Regions from separate parts of the Rhizobium sp. NZLR1b genome, predicted to be linked through region 1. Evidence: riboswitches for the same ligand, from Rfam matches in the RefSeq annotation. Region 1 holds a riboswitch; the other holds the start of a gene.
The links. A riboswitch is a leader RNA that binds a small molecule or an ion and turns the genes downstream of it on or off. The one in region 1 is predicted to bind S-adenosylmethionine.
Positions count from the first base shown of each region.

Region 2: linked by a shared signal. The riboswitch ahead of metA (homoserine O-succinyltransferase) and the one ahead of HJB84_RS13500 (O-succinylhomoserine sulfhydrylase) in region 1 are both predicted to bind S-adenosylmethionine.

Region 1 is NZ_JABDWC010000007.1:265,266-279,854, reverse strand. Features, by position in the region: gene pstB (phosphate ABC transporter ATP-binding protein PstB) at 1-559, shown strand, start outside; gene phoU (phosphate signaling complex protein PhoU) at 604-1,317, shown strand; gene phoB (phosphate regulon transcriptional regulator PhoB) at 1,450-2,133, shown strand; gene HJB84_RS13525 (GcrA family cell cycle regulator) at 2,307-2,840, opposite strand; gene HJB84_RS13520 (aspartate aminotransferase family protein) at 3,264-4,463, shown strand; gene argF (ornithine carbamoyltransferase) at 4,501-5,415, shown strand; gene HJB84_RS13510 (Hsp33 family molecular chaperone) at 5,504-6,496, shown strand; gene apaG (Co2+/Mg2+ efflux protein ApaG) at 6,642-7,034, opposite strand; gene HJB84_RS13500 (O-succinylhomoserine sulfhydrylase) at 7,300-8,484, opposite strand; SAM riboswitch at 8,528-8,606, opposite strand; gene HJB84_RS13495 (2'-deoxycytidine 5'-triphosphate deaminase) at 8,680-9,774, shown strand; tRNA gene HJB84_RS13490 (tRNA-Gly) at 9,833-9,906, shown strand; gene HJB84_RS13485 (hypothetical protein) at 9,935-10,213, opposite strand; gene HJB84_RS13480 (hypothetical protein) at 10,272-10,574, opposite strand; gene HJB84_RS13475 (VOC family protein) at 10,573-10,953, shown strand; gene HJB84_RS13470 (methyl-accepting chemotaxis protein) at 11,153-13,147, opposite strand; gene HJB84_RS13465 (transporter substrate-binding domain-containing protein) at 13,687-14,562, shown strand; gene HJB84_RS13460 (tellurite resistance TerB family protein) at 14,589-14,589, opposite strand, start outside.
Region 2 is NZ_JABDWC010000003.1:201,897-216,485, reverse strand. Features, by position in the region: gene HJB84_RS05495 (acyl-CoA dehydrogenase family protein) at 1-694, opposite strand, end outside; gene HJB84_RS05490 (acyl carrier protein) at 694-945, opposite strand; gene HJB84_RS05485 (lysine-2,3-aminomutase-like protein) at 1,208-2,260, opposite strand; gene epmA (EF-P lysine aminoacylase EpmA) at 2,257-3,318, opposite strand; gene efp (elongation factor P) at 3,467-4,036, shown strand; gene HJB84_RS05470 (SIS domain-containing protein) at 4,107-4,835, opposite strand; gene nagA (N-acetylglucosamine-6-phosphate deacetylase) at 4,852-6,003, opposite strand; gene HJB84_RS05460 (SIS domain-containing protein) at 6,003-7,034, opposite strand; gene HJB84_RS05455 (GntR family transcriptional regulator) at 7,031-7,804, opposite strand; gene HJB84_RS05450 (aldose epimerase family protein) at 8,054-9,076, opposite strand; gene metA (homoserine O-succinyltransferase) at 9,239-10,162, opposite strand; SAM riboswitch at 10,213-10,290, opposite strand; gene HJB84_RS05440 (ABC transporter ATP-binding protein/permease) at 10,445-12,307, shown strand; gene HJB84_RS05435 (hypothetical protein) at 12,356-12,985, opposite strand; gene HJB84_RS05430 (ABC-F family ATP-binding cassette domain-containing protein) at 13,105-14,589, opposite strand, start outside.

The DNA.
Region 1 (14,589 bases):
GCTTGATACCGACGATATCTATGATCCCGATATCGACGTCGTCGAACTTCGCGCCCGCGTCGGCATGGTCTTCCAGAAGCCGAACCCGTTCCCGAAGACGATCTATGAAAACGTCTCCTACGGCCCGCGCATCCATGGCCTTGCCAAGTCGAAGGCCGATCTCGACCAGATCGTCGAGACCAGCCTGCAGCGTGCCGGCCTCTGGAACGAGGTCAAGGACCGCGTGCATGAATCCGGCACCGGCCTGTCCGGCGGTCAGCAGCAGCGCCTCTGCATTGCCCGCGCCGTCGCCGTCAGCCCTGAAGTCATCCTGATGGACGAGCCCTGCTCGGCGCTCGACCCGATCGCCACCGCCAAGGTCGAGGAACTGATCCACGAACTGCGCGAGAACTACACGATCGTCATCGTCACCCACTCCATGCAGCAGGCCGCGCGCGTCTCGCAGCGCACCGCCATGTTCCACCTCGGCAATCTCGTCGAGGAGAACGACACCGACAAGATGTTCACCAATCCCGACGATCCGCGCACCCAGGACTACATCATGGGTCGCTTCGGTTGATTTTGGCGACACCAAGCCTTCCCGTTATTCGAGGATAAAGCCCCATGGCATCGACACATATTTTTTCTGCCTATGATGATGATCTGAAGTTCCTGTCCAGGCGGATTTCCGAAATGGGCGGCCTGGCCGAGCAGATGGTCAGCGAGGCCGTCCGGGCGCTCGTCAACGGCGATACCGCGCTGGCGCAGAAGGTCATCTCCGACGATGTGATCCTCGATCACGCCGAGCGAGAAATCGGCGACAAGGCGATCGTTACCATCGCCCGCCGTCAACCGATGGCCTCGGACCTGCGCGAAATCATGGGTTCGATCCGCATCGCCGCCGATCTCGAACGCGTCGGCGACCTCGGCAAGAACACCGCCAAGCGCGTCATCGCCGTGCAGAGCACCGGCGTTCCGCGCAAGCTCGCCCGCGGTCTCGAGCATCTGTCCGAGCTGGCGCTCGTCCAGCTCAAGGAAGTGCTCGACGTCTACACGACGCGCTCCGCCGACAAGGCCAATGCGATCCGTGAACGCGACAACGAGATCGACGCGATGTACACCTCGCTGTTCCGCGAGCTGCTGACCTACATGATGGAAGATCCGCGCAACATCACCAGCTGCACGCATCTGCTCTTCTGCGCCAAGAACATCGAGCGCATCGGCGACCACGCCACCAACATCGCCGAGACGATCTACTACATGGCGACCGGCGCACAGCCGGAAGGTGACCGTCCGAAAGACGACAGCGCCAACACCGTCGGCGCGGTCACGGAATAAAGCCCATACTAGCCGTTGCGTGCGCGCCCATCCGGGCGCGCAAAGAGGTCGCAGCCACCTTTCTGAATTTGCGCAGGATGCATTGCTTAAATCACCCCGGTTTAAGGAACATGCGCGAGGAGACCGACAGGCATGATCCCGAGAGTTGCAGTTGTTGAAGACGAGGAAGCCTTGAGCGTGCTTCTTCGCTACAATCTCGAAGCGGAAGGCTTCGAGGTCGATACTATCCTTCGTGGCGACGAAGCCGAAATCAGGCTTCAGGAGCGCACGCCCGACCTGCTCATCCTCGATTGGATGCTGCCCGGCGTCTCCGGCATCGAACTCTGCCGGCGCCTGCGCATGCGGCCGGAAACCGAACGTCTGCCGATCATCATGCTGACGGCGCGCGGCGAAGAGAGCGAGCGCGTCCGCGGACTGTCGACCGGGGCCGACGATTACGTCGTCAAGCCGTTCTCGACCCCGGAGCTCGTTGCCCGCGTCAAGGCGATGCTACGCCGCGCCCGTCCCGAGGTGCTGTCGACGGTGCTGAAATGCGGCGATATCGAACTCGACCGCGAAACCCATCGCGTCCATCGCAAAAGCCGCGAAGTCCGCCTCGGCCCCACCGAATTCCGCCTGCTGGAATTCCTGATGTCGTCGCCGAGCCGGGTCTTCTCCCGCTCGCAGCTTCTCGACGGCGTCTGGGGCCACGATATCTATGTCGACGAACGCACCGTCGACGTCCATGTCGGCCGCCTGCGCAAGGCGCTGAACTTCTCCAACATGCAAGACGTCATCCGCACCGTCCGCGGCGCCGGCTATTCGATGGAAGCCTGAGGGGTTTCCGATAAAGTCGAGCAAGCTCTGCCCCTCACCCTAACCCGACCGGGGTCGAGCCACTCGTCTCGACCCCGGTGCCGGCAGGCGGATGAGGGGCAGCCACACCCAACGTACTCACATAAAAAAACGGGCCTTCCAGCCCGTTTTTGCATGTCGACAATGTCACCCGTTCAGCTCGCCCGCGCTGCCGCCCGGCGGCGTTCGTTGACGGGCTGGTAGGCGAGTTTCTGGTGATAGCCGCAATAGGGTGAATTGTCGGGGGACTCGCAGCCGCAGAAGTGGAAGTCATCCTTCAGCGGATCGCCGACCGGCCACTTGCAAGTGCGTTCGGTCAGTTCCGTCAGGCCGAGGCGGCGGGAGATCGGCACGACCACGCTGCCTTTCGGCACGTATTCCATTTCCTCGACCGTTTCGATCTCGATCTCTTCCTTCAGCATCGTTGCGCCCTGCTGGCGGGTAACGGTGCGGGTGGTGATCCGAGAGGCGAAGTTCGGCGCGCGCGGCGCCGATGTATTGCGTTTCGGCGTTCGGGCCGTGGCGGCCGTGCCGCCGGCCTTGGCGCGGCCCGGAAGGCTCAGGCGGTGCACCTTGCCGATTACAGCGTTTCTGCTGACACCGCCAAGTTGCGCCGCGATCTGGCTGGCGCTCAGTCCTTCGGCCCAAAGCTTCTTGAGTTTCTCGACCCGCTCGTCTGTCCAGTTCATGCCCTGTCTCCACCTTCTGCGTTGGTGATGGCAGAATCCCTCACCGTTGCCTCGGAAGCTCCGAAACAAGAAACGCTTGATCAATTTTGGTGACTAGTTCCGCCGCATGCAGTCTAGTAATTGAACTTTAACCTAGTGTGAGCGTGACTCCGTGACAAGAGTCGCATGAATCCGGATGAATCGAATTCGGAGTTTTCCCCAACTTGCTGCCCCAGCGTGTCATTTCTGCAATAAAGCCTGTTGAAGGTCGAAAACACCGCTGTACAACCTTGCTGCATGCGCTAAGGGCGCAGTTTTGTTGACATTGCAGCGCGAAAAGGAAATAGTACCGCTGGCCGCCGCAAGGCGGCATTTTTAATTTTTCGGGCCTGGTTTTCTTAGCCGGAGTCCGTTGCTTGATAACTCTGATCGGGAGACCGCGCCATGGCTGAAGCCGCGCCGCTTTATGACACCTACTCTCGTGCCCCGCTGCGGTTCGAGCGAGGCGAGGGCGTGTGGCTGATCACCGAAAGCGGCGAACGTTATCTCGATTTCGGCGCCGGTGTTGCCGTCACCTCGGTCGGCCACGGCAATCCGCATGTGGTCGGCGCGCTGAAGGAGCAGGCCGACAAGGTCTGGCACCTCTCCAACATCTATGAGATCCCCGGCCAGGAGCGTTTGGCCAAACGGCTGACCGACGCCACCTTCGCCGACAAGGTGTTCTTCACCAATTCGGGTGCTGAAGCGCTCGAATGCGCGATCAAGACGGCGCGCCGTTATCAGTTTTCCAACGGCCATCCCGAGCGCTTCCATATCATCACCTTCGAGGGCGCCTTCCATGGGCGGACGCTCGCGACAATCGCCGCCGGTGGCCAGGAGAAATATCTCGAAGGCTTCGGCCCCAAGGCGCCGGGTTTCGATCAGGTGGCGTTCGGCGACATCGAAGCGGTCCGCGCCGCGATCACCGATGCGACGGCGGCAATCCTCATCGAGCCGGTGCAGGGCGAGGGCGGCGTGCGTCCTGCCACCCCCGAATTCATGAAGGCGCTTCGCCAGATTTGCGACGAAAACGGCCTGCTGTTGATCCTCGACGAGGTCCAGACCGGCGTTGGCCGCACCGGCAGGTTCTTTGCCCATGAATGGTCGGGCGTCACGCCCGACATCATGGCGGTTGCCAAGGGCATCGGCGGTGGGTTCCCGCTCGGCGCCTGCCTTGCTACTTCAGAGGCCGCCTCCGGCATGAAGGCCGGCACGCATGGCTCGACCTATGGCGGCAATCCGCTCGCCATGGCCGTCGGCAGCGCCGTGCTCGACATCATCCTCGCCGATGGCTTCCTCCAGCAGGTGCGCGACGTAGCACTCGTCTTCCGCCAGGGCCTCGCCTCGCTGAAGGATCGCTATCCCGATGTGATCGAGGATATCAGAGGCGAGGGGCTGTTGCTCGGCATCAAGGCTGCTATTCCCTCGGCCGAATTGCTGCAGGCGATCCGCGCCGCCCATCTGCTCGGCATACCCGCCGGCGATAACGTCATCCGCCTTCTTCCGCCCCTCGTCGTCACCGCCGAGGAAGCCCGAGAGGGCCTTGACCGCATCGAGCGCGCCGCCGAGAGCATTCGCGCCGCGAAGGTCAAGAAAACGGCTTGAAGAGATTGCCGCCTTCGGGCGCAGCACAGGTAAGAACATGGCTCCCAAACATTTCCTCGATCTTTCCGCGGTCACCTCAGCCGATCTCAGAACCATCATGAACGATGCGCTCGCCCGCAAGCAGGCCTTCAAGGCCGGCACGGGCGACAAGCCGCTCGCCGGCAAGATGCTGGCGATGATCTTCGAGAAGCCGTCGACGCGCACCCGCGTCTCCTTCGATGTCGGCATGCGCCAGCTCGGCGGCGAAACGCTGTTCCTGTCCGGCACCGAGATGCAGCTCGGCCGCGCCGAGACGATCGGCGACACCGCCAAGGTTCTGTCGCGTTATGTCGATGCGATCATGATCCGCACTACCGAGCATTCGCGCCTGGTGGAGCTTGCCGAACATGCGACCGTGCCTGTGATCAACGCGCTGACGGATGACACCCATCCCTGCCAGATCATGGCCGATATCATGACCTTCGAAGAGCATCGCGGCCCGATCAAGGGAAAGACCATCGCCTGGACCGGCGACGGCAACAATGTGCTGCATTCGCTGGTCGAAGGCGCCGCCCGCTTCGGCTATCGCATGAACATGGCGGTGCCCCTTGGCTCGGAGCCTAAGGATCACTATCTGAACTGGGCCCGCAATGAGGGCGCCGAAATCATGCTCTGCCATGATGCCGACCGTGCGGTCGAAGGCGTCGATTGCGTGGTGACCGATACCTGGGTCTCCATGAATCAGGAACATCGGGCCCGGGGTCACAATGTCTTTCAGCCTTACCAGGTCAACGCGGCCTTGATGGCCAAGGCCGGCAATGATGCATTGTTCATGCATTGCCTGCCCGCTCATCGCGGTGAGGAAGTGACGGACGACGTGATCGATGGTCCGCAATCCGTGGTCTTCGATGAAGCGGAAAACCGTCTTCATGCGCAGAAGTCGATTCTTGCTTGGTGCCTGGGCGCGATCTGAACCATAATCGGACGCCGCGTGCGAAAAACGCGTGGCCGCGCGAGCGAAGAGCACCCTGTCCTTTCGCTTGAAAACTAGGAGTGAATCCATGGCAGAAGCTGCAGCCGCCCTCGGCCAGTTCGATTTCGCCGGCGATGACCATGTCGTCCCCTTTCAGGTGGACGGGCTGGATGTGCGCGGCCGCGCCGTCCAGCTCGGCCCGATGCTCGACGCGATCCTCGAGCGCCATCATTATCCGGCCCCTGTCGCCCGGCTGCTCGCCGAAGTCGTCGTGCTGACGGTGCTGCTCGGCACCTCGCTGAAGTTTGACGGCAAGTTCACCGTGCAGACCAAGGGCGACGGCCCGGTCGATCTTCTCGTTGCCGATTTTTCGACGCCGGAAAATGTCCGTGCCTATGCCCGTTTCGACCAGGCGCTGCTCGACAAGGCCATTGAAGCTGGCGAAACCGAGCCGGAGCAATTGCTCGGCCACGGCGTGCTTGCCTTCACCATCGACCAGGGCAAGTTCGGCCAGCCCTACCAAGGTATTGTCGCGCTCGACGGCACCACGCTCGAGGACATTGCCGGCGTCTACTTCCGCCAGTCGGAGCAGATCCCGACGCGCGTGCGTCTGGCCGCGGCCGAACTCTTCGATCGCGACGATGAAGGCCAGCCACGCCATCGCTGGCGGGCAGGTGGCCTTGTCGCCCAGTTCCTGCCGGAAGCGCCGGAGCGCATGCGTCAACCGGATCTCCACGGCGGCGACGGCGACACCGGCAGCCGCCCGCATAGCGAGGACGATTCCTGGGCCGAAGCGCGTTCGCTGGTCGAGACCATCGATGCGGATGAACTCACCGATCCGCTGGTTGGCACCGAGCGGCTGCTGTTCCGCCTGTTCCACGAGCGCGGCGTGCGCGTCTACGAACCGCGCGCCGTCTTCGATCGCTGCAGCTGTTCGCGTGACAAGATCAAGGGCGTGCTGAAGGGCTTCTCTGCCGAGGAGATCGAGGCCAGCCAGGAAGATGGCGAGATCGCTGTCACCTGCGAATTCTGCTCGACCACCTATCGCTTCGAGCCGGTCGAACTTCAGCCGGCCGAATAGGCTCGGTTGGCCCCTGATATCTGCCCCTCACCCTAACCCTTGCCGGGGTCGAGCCACCGGTCTCGACCCCGGTCGGTGCCGGCAGGCGGATGAGGGGCCGGTGTCGGCAATCTATCAAGCGGGCAAAATGATTTCGGGCCGGCCTTCAGTTGAGCACGCGCAACAACCCCGGTGAATCCAGCGAGAAGGCGGGAATGTCGACATCGAAGGTGTCGCCTTCGTCCGTTTCCATCTGGTAATGGCCGAACATCAGCCCGGAGGGGGTGTCGAGTGGGCAGCCGGAGGAATATTCGTAGGTGTCGCCGGGGCTGAGCCGCGGCTGTTCGCCGACGACGCCCGGACCGGTGACCTCGTCCACCTGTCCATTCTGGTCGGTGATATTCCAATAGCGATTGACCAGGCGAACGGCGATGCCGGAATTGTTGCTGATGACAATCCGATAGCCCCAGACATAGCGATCGTCGTCCGGATCGGATTGCTCCTCCAGATAGAATGGTTCGACGACGACTTCGATATCTTTTGTGAGGGCGCGATACATGCCTTGCACCTTAGTCAAGATATGTTACCCGTATCTTATAAGAGGCCCTGCCCGTCAAGAAACGGAACGTTGATCGTCACTAAAACGGTCGTGATCGAAGTGTTTCGATCGTTAAGCCTAATTGTCGGTGTCAATTCCACTTCCGAACGCCGGCGCGACCGAGCTTGTTCCCCCGGCCTCAACCTGCTGAGGTCCGGCGAGCCGAACGCCGGTGAGGTCTGGCGAGCCGAACCCCAAGCGAGGTCCGGCCGCCAATATCCCTGGATCAGGCCGAGACCTTGGCAAGCGCCTTGGCGAAATCCTCGATCAGGTCGTCGGTATCCTCGATGCCGGCCGAAAGGCGGACCGTACCCGGGGAAATGCCGAGTTCGGCGCGCGCCTCCTCCGACAGGTTCTTGTGGGTGGTGGTTGCCGGATGGGTGATCAGGCTCTTGCTGTCGCCGAGATTGTTGGAAATCTTGATGATATCGAGCGCGTTCTGCAGCGCGAAGGCGGCTTCCTTGCCGCCCTTCAGCTCGAAGGCGACGAGGGTCGAGCCGCCGGTCATCTGCTTGGCGATGATATCGGCCTGCGGATGGTCCTTGCGGCCGGGATAGATCACCTTGGCGACCTTGCTTTGCTCGGCCAGAAAATCGGCGATCTTCGCCGCATTCTCAGTCTGCTGCTTCACGCGCAGCGGCAGCGTCTCGATGCCCTTCAGCAGCGTCCAGGCGTTGAACGGCGACATGGCCGGGCCGGTGTGGCGGAAGTAGTCGTGCAGATTCTCGTCGATCCAGTCCTTGTCGGCCAGCACCACGCCGCCGAGGCAGCGGCCCTGGCCGTCAATATGTTTGGTGGCGGAATAGACGACGATATGGGCGCCGAGCTCCAACGGCTTCTGGAAAAGCGGCGTGGCGAAGACGTTGTCGACGATAACCTTGGCGCCGATCTGGTTGGCGAGCTTGGCAACACCTGAGATATCGACCACTTCGAGCGTCGGGTTGGTCGGGCTTTCCAGGAAGAACACCTTGGTGTTCGGCCGGATTGCCTTTTCCCAATTTGCAAGATCCCGGCCGTCGACCAGCGTGCACTCGATGCCGTATTTCGGCGCCAATGTCTCGACAACCCAGCGGCAGGAACCGAACAGCGCGCGCGCCGCGACGATATGGTCGCCTGATTTGACCTGGCAGAGCACCGCCGCGGTGACGGCCGCCATGCCGGAGGCGGTGGCGCGGGCGTCTTCCGCGCCTTCGAGCATGCACATCCGCTTTTCGAACATGTCGTTGGTCGGGCTGCCGTAGCGGGCGTAGATGTAGCCTTCCGTCTCGCCCTTGAAGCGGGCTTCGGCCGCCTCCGACGTGTCATAGACGAAACCCTGCGTGAGATAGATTGCTTCGGACGTCTCGCCATATTGCGAACGCAAGGTTCCGCCGTGGACGAGTTGGGTTGCCGGGCGCCAGGTCTTGCTCATGCCATCACCTTCACATAACAAAAAAACCGGTCGCAAAAGCAGACCGGTTTTCAACCCGGTCTTTTTAGCCACTTGTTTAACGTGGCTGCAAGCCGACCGGCCAAATCACCACGGGATAATTCTGCAATACTGCTGTTAGCTGCTTGCGTCAATTCCCCGAGTTTGGTTTTGTCGGCGGCAAATGATGGATGAGGCATGATGGCTCGTGAAACGGGAATTCTGGCGGACGGCGCGATATCAGCGCTGTTTGAAACGGGTCGTCTGATCTCCGAACGGGAGCTGGACCGCGACCAGATCCAGCCGGCAAGCCTCGATTTGCGCCTGGGCGCCAAGGCTATTCGCGTGCGCGCCAGCTTCATGCCCGGCCCCTCGCATCTGGTGGCCGACAAGCTCGACCGGCTGAGCCTGCATGTGGTCGACCTTTCCGAAGGCGCGGTGCTCGAAACCGGCTGCGTCTACATCGTGCCGCTGATGGAGAGCTTAGCGCTGCCGGCCGACATGTCGGCCTCGGCCAATCCGAAGAGCTCGACCGGCCGGCTCGATATCTTCACCCGCGTCATCACCGACTATGCCCAGGAGTTCGACAAGATCCCGGCCGGTTATTCCGGACCGCTCTATCTGGAAATCAGCCCGCGCACCTTCCCGATCGTCGTACGCCGCGGCTCGCGCCTGTCGCAGATCCGCTTCCGCGTCGGCCATGCTTTGCTCAGCGAGCCGGAGCTGTTGAAGCTGCATGAAAGCGAGACGCTGGTCGCCAGCAAGCAGCCGAATGTGTCCGGCAGCGGCATCGCTCTGTCGATCGACCTCGCCGGAGACGAAGACGGCCTGATCGGCTATCGCGGCAAACACCACACCGCCGTCGTCGATGTCGACAAGAAAGCCCAGCACGACATCTACGATTTCTGGGAACCGCTCTATAGCCGCGGCCGCAACGAACTGATCCTCGATCCCGACGAGTTCTATATCCTCGTCTCGCGCGAGGCCGTGCATGTGCCGCCGGATTATGCCGCCGAAATGACCCCGTTCGACCCCTTGGTCGGCGAATTCCGCGTCCATTATGCCGGCTTCTTCGATCCGGGCTTCGGCCATGCGCCGGCCGGCGGCCGCGGCAGCCGCGCCGTGCTCGAAGTGCGCAGCCACGAAGTGCCCTTCATCCTCGAAGACGGCCAGATCGTTGGCCGCCTGGTCTACGAACACATGCAGGAAAAGCCGACCAGCCTCTACGGCTCCGGCCTCGGCTCCAACTACCAGGCCCAAGGCCTCAAACTCTCGAAGCACTTCCGCATCTGAGACTTCCCGGCTGCCGCGACTTGACAGCGGCCCCCATCTGTTGGAAATCTCAGCTATCGCGGGTGTAGCTCAATGGTAGAGCAGCAGCTTCCCAAGCTGAATACGAGGGTTCGATTCCCTTCACCCGCTCCAGCTTCCCGCACGCGAAGCCGACCAACACCTAATCCCCAAAGAACCGGATAGGCTTATATCGGCGGTGCGCGATGATCAGGCTCCGGTCGGGCTGGATGATGTAGGTTTCCTCCACCTGCTGGCCGTACTGGTCGATGAAATCATGCGGAAAGGCCGAGCCGATGGGTGATTTGGTGAGCTTGGTGCGCGGCTGGCCGTTATAGGTGATGCTGCCCGGGATCGGCTCCATGCCGGGGCCGCTATAGCTAGCGGTGCTGCAACCGGTGAGAATGAGGGTGCCGATGAGGCCGATGAGTGCGGGTTTCATGTCGATCCCTTCCGATGCCGGCGACGACGCGATCTTACTCTCTATTGGCGCCGGCGCATCACGCAAACGGCATGGCCGGTTTCAATCCTTCGAGAAGCACCGCTTGGAATGGCGTGATCGTGTCAGCGCTTCCATTGCCGAAACCGGCGCCGTCTGCTAGATCGGCAGTGTCGAAAAAGGCAGGATCGGTTGAGGTAAGCCCGATCCCTTCCGCTGGAGCGTCAAGAGCGCTCTGACGAAGCTCTGCTCCGTGGCCCATGGCACGAGAACCCGCGACGTGATCCGCACCAGATGCGGGATCCCGGCGGCGTGCGGAGACGGCAAAAGGCAGTCCCGGGATTTTTTGAACGGAGACTGTCATGCGCCTGAACCATCTCGATTTTCACGTACCCGATATCACTGCGACGGCGGATTTTTTCATCCGCCATTTCGGCCTGACGCTTAAGGATATGCGCGGCCAGAACGGCTTGGCGATCCTTGCGGACGATGCCGGTCTCGAAATCGTCCTCAGTCACGCCATTGCCAAATTCGGCACCGCCGACCAGGTTGAACTGCAGCGCCAGACCTATCATATCGGCTTCATCCTGCCCGAAAGGGCGGATGTCGATAGGGTGCATGCCGGGCTTTTTGCCGCCGGCGCGGCGCTCTCCGGCCCGCCGGCCGCCATGCGCGGCGGCTGGCTGTTTTATTGCACGGCGCCGGGGAATATCCTCGTCGAGGTCGGCTCGCGGCCGGGTTAGCGAGATCCCAAAAGACCTTCTCCCCGCTAGCGGGGCGAAGGGGAAGAGCTGCAACCTCTCCGTTCCTCGCTAGGCTCGCGCCTGGCACGTCCCCTCGCCCCGTTTACGGGGGTCCGAAGGACGGGTCGAGACCAGCGGCTCGACCCCGGTTGAGTGAGGGTGACGGGCAGGCTTCGGGCGTGAACTGGACAGCCGTGGCTCAGAACTCCGTCCAGTCGCCATCCTGGCTTTTCGGTGCGCTGTTGCCGGCGTTAAAGGCGTTGGCGATTTTTTGGCCGAGGGCGCGGGCTGGCGAGGCGGCCGGGCGGGCTGTGCCTTCGCGAGCGACGCGGATCGGGGCTGTTCTGACGGCCGGGCGCGGGGTAGCGCGTGGGGCTGCGGCGGCAATCGGCGCACTGGCGGCAAAGCCGCCGGTGCCCGTCAGCCTGAACTGGCCGAGCAGGTTGTTCAGCGCTGTCGCTTCCGTGGCGAGGCTGTGGCTGGCGGCCGTCGACTGCTCGACCATCGCCGCATTCTGCTGCGTGCCCTGATCCATGGTGTTGACGGCGGTGTTGATCTCCTGCAGCCCGATCGACTGTTCGCGCGAGGCTTCGGCGATGGCGTGGACGTGTTGGTTGATTTCCTGCACCTCCTGGACGATCGAATCGAGCGCCTTGCCGGTTTCGCCGACCAGCGAAACGCCGGTCTGCACATGCGTGCCGGAGTTGGTGATCAAGCCCTTGATTTCCTTTGCCGCCTTGGCGGAACGTTGGGCGAGTTCGCGCACCTCCTGGGCGACGACGGCAAAACCCTTGCCGGCGTCGCCGGCACGCGCAGCTTCGACGCCGGCGTTCAAGGCCAGAAGGTTAGTCTGGAAGGCGATGTCGTCGATGACGCCGATGATGTTGGAGATTTCGCCCGAGGATTTTTCGATCTGCTGCATGGCGGAGACCGCCTTGCGGACGATGTCGCCGGATTTTTCGGCCCCGAGGCGGGTGCGGGCGACGAGCTGGCTCGCCTCCTCGGCACGCTTGGCGGCGTCGCGCACCGTCGTGGTGATCTCCTCCAGCGCCGCCGCCGTCTCTTCGACGGAGGCCGACTGTTGTTCCGTCCGCCTGGAAAGCTCGTCTGCGGAAGACCGGATCTCGTTGGCGCCGGCGCCGATCGCCCGGGCGTTGGCGCCGACCGTATGCAGAGTTTCGTTGAGCTTCTCGACCGAGTTGTTGAAATCCTCGCGCAGCGCATCGAGATGCGCGACGAAGGGCTGGTCGATATGCGAGGCGAGATCGCCGGCGGCAAGACGGCGCAGGCCGTCGCCGAGCGCGGTAACTGCGCCTTCGAGTTCGGATGCTTCACGGGTTTTCTGCGCGTCGCGTTCACGCCGCTCGCCGTCACTGAGGTTACGGTCAGCTTCGGCCCGCGCCTCGATCCGCCCGCGCTCGATCGCATTGTCGCGGAAGATCGACACGGCCTTTGCCATCTGGCCGACTTCGTCGCCGCGGTCGAGCCCGCTGACCTCGCTTGTGGTATCGCCTTCGGCAAGCCGAGTCATGCGCAGGCGCAACTGCGTCATCGGGCCGGCAATGCCCATCTGGGCGACGACGACGCTGAAGCCGACGGCGAGCAGCACGGCAATGCCGATCAGAACGAGACAGAAGACGATCCGCCCGTTGACCGAGGCCGAAAGCGCGTCGCCGCCGTCCTTGAGCATCGCCATCATCGCATCATTGTTGGCGATCATCTTCGGGGTCAGCGCATTGAGCTTGGCATTGATCAGGGCAACATTCGCCAGCGCCCCGGCGCTGTCCTTGGCTTTGCTCTGTTCGATGATCTTGTTCGCCAGCGTTTCGATCTCATCGATGCCGGCCTGGATGTCATCGATCGCCGCTTTGCGGCTGGGAACCAGCGCCAGCGCATCTTTCATCCGGTCACGGGCCTGCGGCAGCTTGCTCGGTGTGGCGAGCGCTGTGGCGAATGCCGGCGTATCGGGCTTCATCTCGGCCAGCAGGGTTACCTGCAGCACCGAGGCCACCACCGAGGCGCTGGCGCGCGCGCTCTGCATCGAGGCCAGCGCTTCATGATCGATGAAGGCGCTGTAGGCGGCATCCGCACGGCGGAACTCGGCAATGACATAGATCAGCCCGGCCATCGTGATCAGCCCCAAGAGCACCACGACCGATATGATTTTCGTGCGGATTTTCAGATGCTTCAACATGGAAATGTCACCCGGTTGACCGGGCGTCGCACGCCCGGTGCTTTGAAATCAATTGTTGCAAACGGAGCGCCGCGTAAGTGCCGCGGCTCAGGGATTATGGCGGGGTTGACGCATGCATCATGCAATCGGCCGGCGGGTCCGTGTCGTCGCCACAAATAGAGGCGATATTCTTTAATTCCGCGCTAACGGCGGGGCGGCATACCCACGATTTTTAGCGCCCGAATTATCGTCTTCAATGCGTTGCCATGGCTGCCCGATCTGCGCTGATGGCTGCCCCTCACCCTAACCCTCTCCCCGTAAACGGGGCGAGGGGACATCCCACGCGAGGCGTCGGCGAGGTCGCGGCATATCCCCTTCGCCCCGCAAACGGGGGTCCGAAGGACGGGCCGAGACCCGTGGCTCGACCCCGGTCGGTGCCGGCAGGCGGATGAGGGGCGGATGCGGCACGATCCGTCGCATGCATATTCCCCGTCCCGCATGACTCTGCTACATCTCGCCGACACCGCACGCTTCGCGCTTAACCCGAGATCAAGATCACGATGATGCAATCCAAGTTGGCATCCCTGGCTGTGAAGGGTTTTCTCGTATTCGGGCTGTTTCTGCGCGTGCTGTTTTCGGGTTTTGCCGCATCCGCTCAGCAGGCTGCACCCTCGCTGCCGCTGCTTTTCGATGCCCGCGAACGTCTGGCGAGGCCCGATCTCTCCTCGCTGGTCCGCTTGCGTTTCCTGACCTCGGTCGATTTCCCGCCGTTCAATTTTACCGATCAGAACGGCAAGCTTTCCGGTTTCAACGTCGATCTCGCCCGCGAGATCTGCAGCGAGCTGGAGATTTCAGACAAGTGCCAGATCCAGGCGATCCCTTTCGCCGATCTGAAGGATGCGCTCGCCGCCTCGCAGGGCGATGCCGTCATCGCCGGTCTTGCCGTGACGCCTGAATTGCGCCGGCAATTCGTCTTCTCCCGGCCCTATCTGATGCTGCCGGCGCGCTTCGTGCGCAATCTCGCCGTACCGCTCGACGGCAAAACGGCGGCCGCGCTTTCGGCTCACCCGGTCGGTGTGGTCAAGGGCACGGTGCACGAGGCGATGCTGGCCGCCTTCTTTCCCGCGATCAAGGCGCAGACCTTCGACACCAAGGACGCCCTGCTTGCTGCGCTTAGGGAGCGCAAGGTCGATGCCGCCTTCGCCGATGCGCTGCAGCTTTCCTTCTGGGTCTCCTCGCCGGCCTCGGCCAAATGCTGCGCACTGTTCGACGGCCCCTATCTCTCCGAGCATTTCCTCGGCGAGGGCATGACGATCATGCTGCGGCAGAAGGACAGCGTGCTGACGTCAGCCATCGACCACGCGCTCGCCACGCTGTCGCGCAACGGCCGTCTGCAGGAAATCTATCTGCGCTATTTTCCCTACGGGCTCTACTGACATGCATAAAAACAAAGACTTAAGGAT
Region 2 (14,589 bases), on a different contig from region 1:
CGGCGATCTCCGCGAAAGGCTTCGGCAGGATCTGATGCGCCGGCGCTTGCCCCTTGAAGAGGAATCCGTCGGAGCAGGTGCCGCGCATGCCGAGCGTATTCCAGACATGCGTTTTCTCGAGCGTGTACTGGTCCTTGAGGAAGGCCGTCAGCACCTGATCGGAGGAAGCCGCCTGCGCATGGGCACGCGAGGTGATGAGAATGGCGTCGGCATGTGAACCGTAGGAAATGACGGTCGCATCCTTTTCGAGGCGGCAGGTGTCACCATCGACCTCGACCGCGCAAATGCTGTTGCGCAAGTTTCCGCCGATACCACCTTCGGTGGTGGCCGATGCGATCAACAGCTGATCAGCGGCAATGCGGCGCATGAAGTCGCGGTGCCATTCGCTGTCGGCACCGTGTTCAACAAGGCTCGACAGCTTGATGTGATGCATGGCGAAGACCATGGCGCTTGCAGCGCAGGCCTGGCCGAGCATCGAGCACAATTCGGCGATCTCGGTGATCGAGGCGGATTCGCCGCCGAATTGGCGCGGCACCTGGATGCCGAGCAGCCTTTCGGCCTTCATCGCATCCACGGCTTCGCGCGGAAAGCGGGCTTCGACGTCGACCGCATCGGCGTGTTTCGCCGCGATTTCGACGACGCGGGCCACTCTTGCGACAAGACCGTCCTGCATGATCTTGACGGGGAAATTCATCAGGCGACCTTCCGGCTGTCCCGGATGAGATCGACGGTCCTGGCGATGGCAGAGATGCTCGCGAAAGATTTGCGATTCAGGAGATTGTCGGGAAATTCGATGTCGAACGCCTCTTCGATGCCAAGCATCAGCTGCACCGAAGCAAAGGATGTCAGACCGGCCGCATAAAGGTCGGCATCGTCGGCGACCTGGTCGATCGACGCAGGAAGTTTGCCGAATTTGGCTACGAGGTCGCGGATTGTCTTATTCATCCCATCACTCCAAGATTCTCATGATCCCGAACCGGCGTTCATCGCCTTGTCATGAGCGTTCTTTTAGTGCGGAAAACAGAAAATTCCGCTAATTTATTGGGTTAAATATGATTAGCGCTCACAGTTAGAATTTTAGCGACCATTTCCATGCAAGCGGCAATAATAGTTTTATATCAGTCGTTTAAACTCGTTTCGAGCGCGACGGACGCCGCAGTTTGGAGCGCAGCGAGTACAGAAATGACACGAAAAGCACCCGTTTGCGTCAATCCGCGGGCGGATAGGAATGTTCGCCGCCGCGATAATCCGAGACGGAATAACACCCGTCACCGCTAGCCCGGATGGCGCTTCCACTGACAACGGCCTTGCCGTGACCACCCGGTATATCGAGGATGTAGGCCGGCTGGCAGAGACCGGAAATCTGCCCTCGCAGCGCGGCGACGATCCTCTGCCCCTCCTCGATCGTCACTCTGAAATGACCGGTGCCGGGCGCCAGATCAGGATGATGCAGGTAATAGGGTTTGACGCGGATTTCGACGAAGGCCTTCATCAGTGCCGCAAGCACGTCGGGATCGTCGTTGACGCCCTTGAGCAGCACCGACTGGCTGACCATGGCGATGCCGGCATCGACGAGGCGGGCGCAGGCAGTACGCGCTTCCGCCGTCAGTTCTCTGACATGGTTGGCATGCAGCGCCACATAGACCGTCTTGCCGCTCGCCTTCAGCGCGGCGATCATCGCCGCATCGATCTTCCCGGGATCGACAACAGGAACGCGGGTGTGGAATCGCACGATCTTCACATGGGCGATCCCGGCAAGTGCCTGCATGATATCATGGAGGCGGCGCGGAGAAAGCACCAGCGGATCGCCACCGGTGAGGATGACCTCCCAGATCTCCTCGTGACCTCTGATGTAGTCGAAAGCTGCCTGCATCGCCGCCGCATCGAGCGTGCCGAGGCCCTGCGGCCCGACCATTTCGCGCCGGAAGCAGAAGCGGCAATAAACCGGGCAGACATGCACGGCCTTGAGCAACACACGATCGGGATAGCGGTGAACGATGCCTTCGACGGGGCTATGGGCATGATCGCCGATCGGATCGGCGCGTTCTTCTCGGGCGATCGTGAGTTCGGCTATGTCAGGCACGAATTGCCGTGCGATCGGATCATCAGGATCGGTGAGGTCGATGAGCTCGCTGATCACAGGTGTCAGCGCGATCGCGTAACGCGCCGCAACCTGCTCGAGCGTTGCGCGATCGGCGGGCGCGACCAGCCCTGCCATCACCAGATCGTCGACGCTTTTGAGCGGTTTGACGGCATTCATCTTCCGTACTCCGCAACCGGCGCCCAGAGCACCTGATCGATGCGCGATGCTCCCGTCGCCAGCATCACCAGCCGGTCGAAGCCGAGCGCGATGCCGCTTGCCTCACGCATCAGCGAAACTGCGGCAAGGAAGTCCTCGTCAATCGGATAGGTTTCGTCGTAGACACGCGCCTTCTCGGCCATTTCGATCTCGAACCGCCGGCGCTGTTCGGCAGCATTGGTGAGCTCGCCGAAGCCGTTCGCAAGCTCGACGCCGCAGGCGTAGAGTTCGAACCGCTCGGCAACCCTGGCATCGCGTGGCGAGGGACGCGCAAGTGCAGCCTCCGAGATCGGATATTCGTCGAGGATGGTGATGCGGCCGAAGCCGAGATGCGGCTCGATCTTTTCGACCAGCACCCGGCTGAACAGATCGGCCCAGCCATCGTCATCGGCAACACGCATGCCGGCGCGCTTCATCTCTGCCGCCAGATGATCGCGATCGGTCGACCCGTCGGCGGCGACCGAGGCGAGAAGATCGATGCCGGCATGACGCTCGAATGCTTCGGCAACGCCAATCCGCTCCGGACCGGCGAAGGGATCGCTTTCGCCACCGCGATAGGCAAGTTTTTCAGTCTTTACCGTTTCGGCCGCGAGCGCCAGGATCCGCACACAATCCATCATCAGGCTCTCGTAGCTTTCGCCGGCCCGATACCATTCAAGCATGGTGAATTCAGGATGGTGCAGCGGCCCGCGCTCGCGATTGCGATAGACATGGGCAAAACACGAGATGCGCTCCTCACCCGCCGCAAGCAACTTCTTGCAGGCGAATTCCGGCGAGGTGTGCAGATAGAATGGCGTCTTTTGCCCGTCCGTCGTCAGTGCTTCGGTGGCGAAGGCATGCAGATGCGCCTCGTTGCCCGGGGAGATCTGCAGCACCGCCGTATCCACCTCGATGAAATCCTCGCGCGCGAAAAACCCGCGCAACGCCGCCTGGATCGCATTGCGCCCGATCAGGAACGGACGGCGATCGGCGTGTACGGACGGGTTCCACCAGGGGGACACTTTCGCCGAAGAGTTCATTCCAAGCTTTCTTCGCCGGAGAAGCCGGTATGGGGATGGCTATTTCCCGGATTTTAGGTTAGTTGCGCCCCCAAAGAAAAATATTTGCGTCTTCGAGGCGTCTCGGCAGTTCTCTACGACGCCGAAAGCCGAGTTACAAGGAAGTCTTATGGTCAAGGTCATCGCCTCTTCGGTCCGCAAGGGCAACGTTCTCGACGTCGACGGCAAGCTTTACGTCGTTCTCACCGCTCAGAACTTTCATCCGGGCAAGGGTACGCCGGTCACCCAGGTCGACATGCGCCGCATCGTTGACGGCGTGAAGGTTGCTGAGCGTTGGCGCACCACCGAACAGGTCGAGCGCGCCTTCGTCGAGGACGTGTCCTTCCAGTACCTCTATCAAGACGGCGAAGGCTTCCACTTCATGAACCCGAGCAACTACGATCAGGTCGTGGTTGATGTCGACACTATGGGCGATCAGAAGGTCTATCTGCAGGAAGGCATGTCCTGCATCCTCTCGATCTATGAAGGCCTTCCGCTGGCACTCGAGCTGCCTCGCCACGTCACGCTTGAGATCACCGAGACGGAACCGGTCGTCAAGGGCCAGACGGCATCGTCCTCCTACAAGCCGGCCATCCTGTCGAACGGCGTGCGCGCCATGGTGCCGCCGCACATCAATGCCGGCACTCGCGTCGTCATCGCGACGGAAGACAATTCCTACGTCGAACGCGCCAAGGACTGATCCCTGGTTCATTCCATACAAAAGGCCGGTTCCGACCGGCCTTTTTTGTGTCCGCCGCCAACAATGCTGATCAGAGATGCGGGTTGCGCGGCCGGTATTTCTGGACAAGCTTCTGGTTGATCTCGGCTGCACCCGGCATGTTGGCGCTGAGATAAACCGGCGCATCGCCGGATTTCGAAAGCTCGGAGGCGACCTCGGCGAAGATCGCATTGATGACCGTCACCCCGACCGCCGTCGAGACCGGCCCGACCCGAAGCCCCGTGCCTTCGAGGTCGAGAACGGCGTCACCCGGTGGCAGCCCATTGTCGAGCACCACATCGGCCGCGTCGGCGAGCCGCCGGCGGCCATTGGCGATCGCTGAGGAATAGGCGATCGAAGTGATGGCAATCACCTTTGCGCCGATTTCTCGTGCGTAGTCGGCGGCTTCGATCGGCGCGGCATTGACGCCCGAATTGGAGGCGATGATGATGACATCGCCCGGCTGCATGCCGTAACGCTCCAACATGGGCCGAACCAGGCCCTGCGTGCGTTCATAGACCGAACTGATGACCGCACCCTCATGCAGCATCGCCGAGCCGACGAGCACCGGCACGGTGAAGGCGAGCCCGCCGGCACGATAGTGCACCTCTTCCGCCAGCATATGCGAATGGCCAGTGCCGAAGACATAGACGCGCTTGTCGCCGTGGGCAGCATCGAGGATAACCGCCGCCGCCTGCGCCATCGGCTCGGCAAGCGTCTGCTTCAATTCTTCCAGCCGGCCGATCAGGTTGGAGAAATAGGCATCCGTGATGTCAGTCATCCCACTTCTCCTTGAGTCAAGCCGCTTCGCCGCTGAGCCAGGTGGCGGTGACCGAGAGCGCATCGGTGAGATGCACGAGATCGGCGCGCGCGCCTGGTGCGAGATGGCCGCGATCGCCCAGTCTGAGAAAGCGGGCGGGATAAAGCGTTGCCATGCGCAAAGCCTCGGCCAGCGTCAGATCGAGATAGGTGACGCCGTAGCGAATCGTCGAGATCATGTCGACGTCGGAACCGGCCAGCGTGCCGTCGGATAGTACCAGCTTCGAGCAGAACCCGCCCCGTTCGCGCCGGACGGCGCGCCCGTTCAGCGTGAACGAATCCTTCTCCGACCCGACGAGCGACATCGCATCGGTGACGAAAAACAGTCTGCCTTCGCCGCGTTTGGCACGCAGCGCCGTGCGCAAAGCCTTCGGATCGACATGGTGACCATCGGCAATGACGCCGCACCAGATCGAGGGATGATCGATCGCCGCGCCGACGAGACCGGGGGTACGGTGTCCGAGCTGGCTCATGGCGTTGAAGAGGTGCGTGACGCCGCGCGCTCCGGCATCGAAACGTTGTTCCGCTGCCTCGCTCGAACAATCGGAATGACCGATACTGACGGTGACGCCGGCTTCGGCAAGCTCACGCACCTGGGCAACCGTCACCTGCTCGGCAGCCATGGTGACGAGCAGCGTGCCGATCGCCTCGCGTGCCCGGATGAAGGCCTTGACGTCTCGATCCTCGACCGGCCGCATCAGTTCGGCCAGATGCGCACCCTTGCGCGCAGGCGCCAGATGCGGGCCTTCGAGATGCAAGCCGGCGACGCCACGGTTCGCCTTCACCGCCTCCTTGGCGGCCTCGATTGCGGCAATGGATGCCTCGGACGTGTCGGTGATCAGCGTCGGCAAGAGCGATGTCGTGCCATAGGGCCGGTGTCCAGCAGCGATGATCTCCATCGAGGTGACGGAAGGCTCGTCGTTCAGCATCCGCCCGGCGCCGCCATTGACCTGCGCATCGATGAAGCCGGCCGACAGAACCCCGCCGGCAAGCGTCACCGTCTCGCCGTCCGGCAGATCGTTTCCAGCAGCGATCGCCTCGACGCGGCCGTCGGCAACGATGAGTGCTTTCTCGTCATGGAAGCGCTCGCCATCGAAGATGCGGGCGCCGATGAAGATCTTGCGGACCATCAGACCGTCTCCGTCACCTTGAGCAGGTTCGCCGGCTTGTCGGGATCGAAGCCCTTGCGGCGCGTCACCGACTCGATCAGCCGGTAATAGACGAGCAGCGACACCAGCGGATCGACAAGGCCATTGCCCGTCGTCGGCACGCGCAGATTGACCCCGGAAAGCGGCTGCGTGGAGAAACCGACGGTGGTGGCGCCGAGCTTCTGCAGGCGCTCCAGCGCTTGAACGTTGTTGACGAAGGCCGCATCGTCGGGCGCAAAGGCGATGATCGGAAAGCCCGGCTGCACCAGGCGCATCGGGCCGTGCATCAGTTCCGCCAGCGAGAAGGCCTCGGCATGCAGGCCGGAGGTTTCCTTGGCCTTCAGCGCCGCTTCGAGCCCGATTGCAAAGGCCGGGCCGCGGCCGGCCATATAGAGCGAGGTCGCATTGAAAAGCACCTCCTCGGCTGCCGCCGTGTCGATCCCGGCGGTTGCCGAAAGCGCCTCCGGCAGCCTGCCAAGCGCAGCCTGTAGGTCGGACGCGCCGCCGACCGCAACGGTCACGCCGGCAAGGGCGGCGACGGAAGCGATAAAGGATTTGGTCGCCGCGACGCTCTTTTCCGCGCCGGCATTAAGCCCGAGAACGATATCGGCTTGCTTGGCAAGCGGACTGTCGGCGACGTTGACAACGGCAATCGTCGTCGCCCCGCCCCTTTTGGCCGCATCCTGCAATGCGATGATGTCGGGGCTTGCACCCGACTGCGAGACGGTGAAATGCACACCCCCCTTCAGATGCAGCGCGGCACCGTAGACCGAAGCGATCGACGGGCCGACCGAGGCGACCGGGACGCCGCAGGTGATCTCGAAGAGGTATTTGAAGAAGGTGGCGGCATGGTCCGAGGAGCCACGCGCCGCCGTCGTTACCACGCTCGGGCGGGAGGACGAAAACAGCCGGGCGATCTCGGCAAAGGCCGGCTTTTCCTTTTCGAGAAGCGTGGCCACCACCTCTGGGGATTGGCCGGCTTCCTGCAGCATCAACGACTGGTTCTCATTCATAGGTCATCTCCGATTCTCAATTCGGCAACGAAATCATAGGCATCGCCGCGATAGTGCGAGCGGGTGTACTCAACGACGCGCTGGTCTTCCAGGCGCGAGACGCGTTCGATCAGCAGCGCCGGCGCGCCTGATTTGACGTTCAGGATCGCCGCTGAGGACGGATCGAGCGTAACTGCGGTCAGCCGCTGCAGCGCACGTACGGGCTTGTGACCGTTGGCCGCCAGCGCATCATAGAGCGACCCCTCGCCGCCGGGATCGCCGCCTAAGAATTTGATCGGCACCACGGCGCGTTCGATCGCAAGCGGCAGGCCGTCGGCGAGACGCAGCCGGTCAAGCCTCAACACCGGCTCGTCGCCGCCAAGGCCCAGCAGGAAGGATTCCTCCGGCGACGGCGTATTGACCGCCCGCGACAAGATCAGCGCGGCTGGCAGACGCCCACGCGAACGCATGTCGGCGGAGAAGGAGGAAAGCCGCCAGAGCGACTGCTCCATACGCTCCACTCTGCTCGATACGAAGGTACCGCTTCCGTGGCGCGATTCCAGTGCACCTGAAGCCATCAGATCGCGATAGGCGGTGCGCACGGTGACACGGCCGAGCTTCAAGGCCTCGGCAAGGTCGCGCTCCCCTGGCAGCGCCGTGCCAGGCTTCAGCAGGCCTTCCTGAATAAGGCCGGTCAGCGCCTGCGCCAGCCGCTTATAGAGCGGGCCGGACAACGCCTCGTCACGCAGGCCGCGGTTGTTCAGTTCCGCTATCAGACTGGTTCTATCCATAAGCACACAATAGAACCTATCTAGAACCAATCCACAAGGCGGAATCGCACCCGGCCAAGAAAAAACCTCCCCGGAGACCGGAGAGGTTCATAGCGCTGATGCATGTCGCCCAGAAGGGCGCAGCGGTTCCGGGATAACGACATGCATAAAAACAAAGGACTAAAGCGCGTCGCATGAATCAAATTTGATGCGACGCGCTTTAGAATTTGACAACCGTGCGTCCATAGAGCCGTGCGTCTGAAAAAGACGTCAGCTCTTGGTGAAGATATAGTCCGTCTCCTGGCGCAACACTTCGCCGGGGCGCAGCACCGCATTCGGGAAACCTTGGTGATTGACGGCATCCGGCCAGACCTGCGTCTCCAGGCAGAAGCCAGCAAACGGGCCGTACTTGCGCCCGCCGATGCCGGGAGCGCCGGTATCCAGTTTGAAACCGGCATAGAACTGCACGCCCGGCTCGGTGCTGCGCACTTCCAGCGACACACCGGAATACAGGCTGCGGGCAAGCGCGACGCTGCGCTTGGCGGTGCGCTCGCCGGACAGGCAAAAATTATGGTCGTACAAGGCCTGTTCGCTGCCGACGAAACGCTTCATCGGCGCCATCTCGCGGAAATCGAATTCCGTGCCCTCGACGGAACGGATCTCGCCGGTCGGCACCTGTTTCTCGTCGGTCGGCAGATAGTGGTCGGCAGCGATCATGATGTCGTGGCCAAGCGCATCTTCACGGCCGTCGAGATTGAAATAGGCGTGCTGGCAGACATTGGCGAGCGTCGGCTGGTCGCTGGTCGATTCATAGATCACCGACAGTTCGCCGTTGCCGTGCACCCAGAAGGTTGCCTGGATGGTGCAATTGCCGGGATAGCCGGCGCGGCCATCGGGATCGACAATCTTCAGCACCACCCGGTCGACCTCATGCTCGACGACCGTCCAGTTGCGTTTGGCGATATTGTCGCTGCCGCCATGCAGATGGGTGACGCCATTTTCGTTCAGCTCGAGCTGGCAGTCCTTGCCGTCGAGCGTGAAGGCGCCGCCACCGACACGGTTGGCGCAGCGGCCCGGCGTCGCGCCAAAATAGGCCGAATGGAGCGGGTAGCTGTCAAAATCGTCGAAACCGAGCTGCAGTGGGGCCTCATGTCCCTTAAGACGCAGATCCTGGATGACCGCGCCCCAGGTGATGATCTTGGCCGTCAGCCCGCCGCCCTTGATCTCGACGCGATAGACGGTCTCGCCTGCCTTCGTCTGCCCGAAAACTTCCCGCTCCAACTTATCCGACATGATCGACCGTCCATTCTCATTCAAAGTTTTTCAGCGTTGTGCGTCACAAAGACCCACAACGCTTTCGGTTTCAGGAGCGGAACCTGCCCGCATTTGCTCCAAACCGCAACCGGTCGGATCAGAAGAAACGCCCCGGCATCGGCCGAGGCGCAGTCCGACGCTTCAGAGGTCCGTGCCGATCTCCTCCACATCAAAGGGGGTCGTCTGGTAGATCTCGTTGATCCAGTTGCCGAACAGGAGATGCGCATGGCTGCGCCAGCGGTTCTGCGGCGTCAGCGCCGGATCATTATGCGGGAAGTAGTTGTGCGGCATCTTGATCGGCACGCCGGCGTTGACGTCGCGGAAATACTCGTCGGAAAGCGATGTGGAATCATATTCGACATGATTGAACATGTAGAGCCGCCGCCCCCTCCTTTCGTGCACGAGGCAGACACCCATCTCGCCTGATTCCATCAGGATCTCCAGGCTTTCGGATGGCTCGATATCGGCGCGGCGCACCTCGGTCCAACGCGACACTGGCACCTCGAAATTGTCGGAAAAGCCGTTGAGATAGATGGAGGATGGCTTCAGGTTCCGGTGGCGGTAGATGCCGAAGGCCTTTTCTTTCAACTCGTATTTCGGAACACCGTGGAAATGATAGATCGCCGCCATCGCGCCCCAGCAGACGTTCATCGTCGAATGCACGTTCGTTTCCGTCCAGTCGAGAATCTGCTGCATTTCCGGCCAATAGGTGACGTCTTCATAGGGCAAAAGCTCGATCGGCGCCCCGGTGATGATGAAACCGTCGAACTTGCGGTGCTTCACTTCCTCCCAGGTCTGGTAGAAGGCGAGCAGATGATCTTCGGACGTGTTCTTCGCCTTGTGGCCGCCGATGCGGATCAGCGACAGCTCGACCTGCAGTGGCGAGGCGCCGACGAGTCGGGCCATCTGTAGTTCGGTCTTGATCTTGTTCGGCATAAGGTTGAGCAGCCCGATCTGCAGCGGTCGGATATCCTGACGGATCGCCAACGTCTCGGTCATCACCCGCACACCCTCTTGAACCAGGGTTTCGAAGGCGGGCAGCGTATCGGGGATCTTGATGGGCATTGCGGTCACTCGATCAAAAAAACAAAAAACCGGCGGCGAAAAAAATCGCTACCGGTCCGCACGCGGCCCTTTAGCGACTTTTTTAACGTGGCTGCAAGCCGGCCGGCCAAATCACCACGGAGCTTTAATTAGCCCCAGTCGGACCGCGAATCAACTGCCGAATGCACGCAGGAGCGATGCATGCAAGCATCATCACAGTTTAATGACTGATAGAATCTGTTGATAGACCGGTAACGCCACCATGTTAATAATGGTAAGCATGGGCGATGTTGGAAAAGCGTAATGGCAGATAAGATCGAGGGGAGGCCGGGCATCCGAAGGCACGATAGGGTGGGGTATGATCTCAGCCTGACGAATCGCCTCGGGGTTATGTTCTCCGCATTCTGGAATTCGCAAGTGCGTGGCAAGGTGCTGTTTCTGGCGACCGTGCTGATCCTCGTCATCCTGTTGACGTCCTACGGCCAGGTCATCCTCAATCAGTGGAATGCTCCCTTCTACGACTCGCTGGAGCGCCGCGATCTCGGTGAATTCTTCCACCAGCTCGAAATCTTCGCGATGATCGCCGGCACGCTGCTGCTGCTCAACGTGCTGCAGGCATGGCTGAATCAGATGACCGCGCTCTATATGCGCGAGGGCCTGTCGCGCGACCTCGTCGATCAGTGGCTGAAGCGCAAGCGGGCACTGCGGCTTGCTTCGAGCGGTCTGATCGGCGTCAATCCGGACCAGCGCCTGCATGAGGATTCCCGCAACCTCGCCGAAAGCACGACAGGGCTCGTTCTCGGCCTGCTGCAGTCGACCATTCTTCTGGTGAGCTTCATCGGCGTGCTCTGGGAGCTTTCCAGCGGCTTCATCTTCCACATCAGCGGCCACAGCTTCTCCATTCCCGGCTACATGGTCTGGGCGGCGATTTTCTACGCCGCCTCCGCCTCGGTGCTGAGCCAGGTCGTCGGCCGCAAACTGGTCAAGCTGAATGCCGACCGCTTCTCGAAGGAGGCCGAGCTTCGCTTCACGTTGATGCACGCCAACGAGAACATGCCTGCGATCACCGTCGCCCGCGGCGAGGAGAATGAGCGCCGGCGCATCAACACCGACATCAGCTCGGTACTGAGGGTCGTCAAGCGGCTCGCCATGGCCAATACCAACCTCACCTGGGTTTCGGCCGGCTACGGCTGGCTGGTGATCGTCATCCCGATCATCGTCGCCGCCCCCGCCTATTTCTCCGGCGGCCTCACCCTCGGCCAGCTGATGATGTCGGTCGGCGCCTTCAATCAGGTCAACACGGCGCTGCGCTGGTATGTCGCCAACTTTGGCCCGATCGCCGAATGGCGCGCGACACTGATGCGCGTCACCGATTTCCGCCAGGCGCTGCTCGACATGGAGGAGGAATTCGCCCAGAAGGACGGCATCGCCTATGAAAACACTGCGCCCGACACGCTGACGTTGAAGGATGTGGTGATCGTTGCCAAGATCGGTGAAGAGATCGACGAATGCGGCGGTTTCCGCCTGCGTGAAACCGATGTCGTGATCAAGGCCGGCGAAAAAATCATGATCAACGGCGATCACAGCGTCAACCGCAAGCTACTCTTCCAGGCGATGGCCGGCCTCTGGCCGTGCGGCAGCGGCACGATGGGCCTGCCGCCGATCGACGACATGCTGTTCGTCCCGCAGATCGCTTATGTTCCCGGCGGCACGCTGCGCGAGGCGCTGGCCTTTCCCGCAAGTCCTGATGCCTACGAGCGAGCCGCTGTCGAGACGGCCCTCGACAGAGCCGGCCTGCATTCGCTGATCGCAAGGCTCGATACCCGCGCCCGTTGGGACAAGCTGCTCGACAGCGATGAACAGAAGGCGATCGGCTTTGCCCGTCTGCTTCTTGTGCGCCCGCGCTGGATCATCTTCGACGAAGTGCTGGAAGGCATGGAGCCGGAATGGCAGGAGATGATGGCCAAACTGCTGACCTCCATGCCGGAAAGCGGCATGATTTACATCGGCCGCTCCGAGGCCTATCTCGAGGCGCTCAAGCCGCGCGTACTGCATCTGCAGGCGCTGCCGGCAAGATCTGAGGAACCGCAGCAGCAACAGCAAGTCGCTCAGACCGGCACCAGCGCCAGTACAGGCGCTGCCGCCATGCCCGCGCCGGCGCTGTAGAGCGCCGTGCGTCCGATAGACACTATATCACTTTGAATTTCACGCTGGTCACATCGGCGGCGTGATGCCATTCAGGCCGACGGCCACCTGGCTGGCCGAGATGCTGCCGTCTGCCGCCTTCTCGCCGGTGACGATGACGCTGGCGCCGGCCTTCAGATCGTCCTTGGTCGCCGGCGCCAAGGTCACGATCGGCGTGCCGTCGGCAATCGTGATGGTTTTTTCCTTGCTTTGATAGGTCAGCGTGATCGTGTGGCCGTCGACGGATTTGACGGCATTGCTGACGGTCGCATTGGTCATCTGGCTGTTCGGCTGAGCATCCCAGGGACGGTTGCCCTCGCCGGTCCCCTTCATCGACGCCGGAAAGATTAATACCTCGATCGCCCCGTCAGGGCCGGCGCCTTTCGGAAGCGAGGCGACCCCGACGAAATCGCCGGGCTTGATATCCTCGACCGAGGCTTTTTTGATGCCGCCGACTTTCCAGCCGGCTTTCAGCGTAATTATCGCATCGCTGCCTTCGCGCGTCTTGACGACGAGACTATCGCCACTGAGGCTTTCGATGGTGCCACGAACGCGAACACGGTTGCCATCCCGCGCCTGTGCGGCCTGCGAGAGCGCAATCGCGACAAGACCGCCGCCGGCAAGTGCTGTGAAAATCTTGGAATAGGCCTTGCGAGACATATGACTTTTCCTTGTCGCCATTGCTATCGGCGCTATCCCCAGCTGCCGGGCGACACTCTATGCCGCGCGTCGATACACTGGCCAATCAAGGAAAGGTGAGACTGCGAGTTTGCGAAGCCTCAGCCTTCCAGCTCTTCGCGCAGCATTTCGAGCTCCAGCCACTCCTCCTCCATTTTCATCAGGCCGGCGCGTAGTTTTTCCATCTCGACGGCAAGCCGGTTGAAAGCTACGGGATCGCGCGTGAAAAGATTGGGATCGGCCATCACCTGTTCGCGCTTGGCGATCTCGGCTTCGGCTTTCGCCATGTCCTTCGGCAGATTTTCCAGCGCGAATTTCTGCTTGAAGGAAAGCTTGCCCCTCGAACTTCCAGCAGAAGACGCTGCCTCCTGGGTCTTCGGCCTCTCCGCCGCCTTCTCGGCCCGCTTGCGCTCCTCGATCGCGCCCTTGCGCTGCGCAAGCATGTCCGAATAGCCGCCGGCATATTCGATCCAGCGGCCGTCAGGTGCGTCCGCCATGGCAGGTGCGATCGTCGAGGTCACGGTGCGGTCGAGGAAATCGCGGTCATGGCTGACGAGAATGACGGTGCCGGGAAAGCCAGCGACGATTTCCTGCAGCAGGTCGAGCGTCTCGATATCGAGATCGTTGGTCGGTTCGTCGAGGATCAACAGGTTCGTAGGGCGCGAGAGAATCCGCGCCAGCATCAGCCGGGCGCGCTCGCCGCCGGAAAGGCTTCTGATCGGCGTCCGCGCCTGTTCCGGCTGGAACAGGAACTCCTTCATGTAGCCGGTGACATGACGCTGTTCGCCGTTGACGAGCAGGTTTTCGCCGCGCCCATCCGTCAGGTAGTTGGCGAGCGTATCCTCGGGATCGAGATCCTCGCGTTTCTGGTCGAGTGTGGCGATCTCCAGATTGGTGCCGAGCTTGATCGTGCCGCTATCCGGGGAAAGCTGACCGGTCAACATCTTCAAGAGCGTCGTCTTGCCGGCACCGTTCGGCCCAACCAGACCGATGCAATCGCCGCGGTGCACGCGGATCGAGAAGGGCGTGACGATTGCCCGGTCGCCGAAGCTTTTGGTGATCTTGTGAGCTTCGATCACCAGCTTGCCGGATTCCTGCGCGTCCGAAGCCGTCGCCTGCACCGAGCCCTGCGGCCCCTTATGGCCGCGATAATTCGAGCGCATCGTCTGCAACTCGCCGAGGCGGCGCATGTTGCGCTTGCGCCGCGCCGTGACTCCATAACGCAGCCAGTGCTCCTCGCGCTCGATCGCCTTGCCGAGTTTATGCTGCTCCAGCTCCTCGGCCTCCAGCACCTGGTCGCGCCAGGCCTCGAAATGCGAAAATCCCCTGTCGAGCCGGCGCGAGGTGCCGCGGTCGAGCCAGACGGTTGCCGTCGAGACCTTTTCGAGAAAACGTCGGTCGTGCGAGATCAGCACCAGGGCGCTGCGCGTCTTCTGCAACTCGCCTTCCAGCCATTCGATGGTCGGCAGGTCGAGATGGTTGGTCGGCTCGTCGAGCAGGAGAATATCGGGCTCCGGCGCCAACACGCGGGCAAGGGCGGCCCGACGCGATTCGCCGCCGGACAGCATGCTCGGATGTTCCTCGCC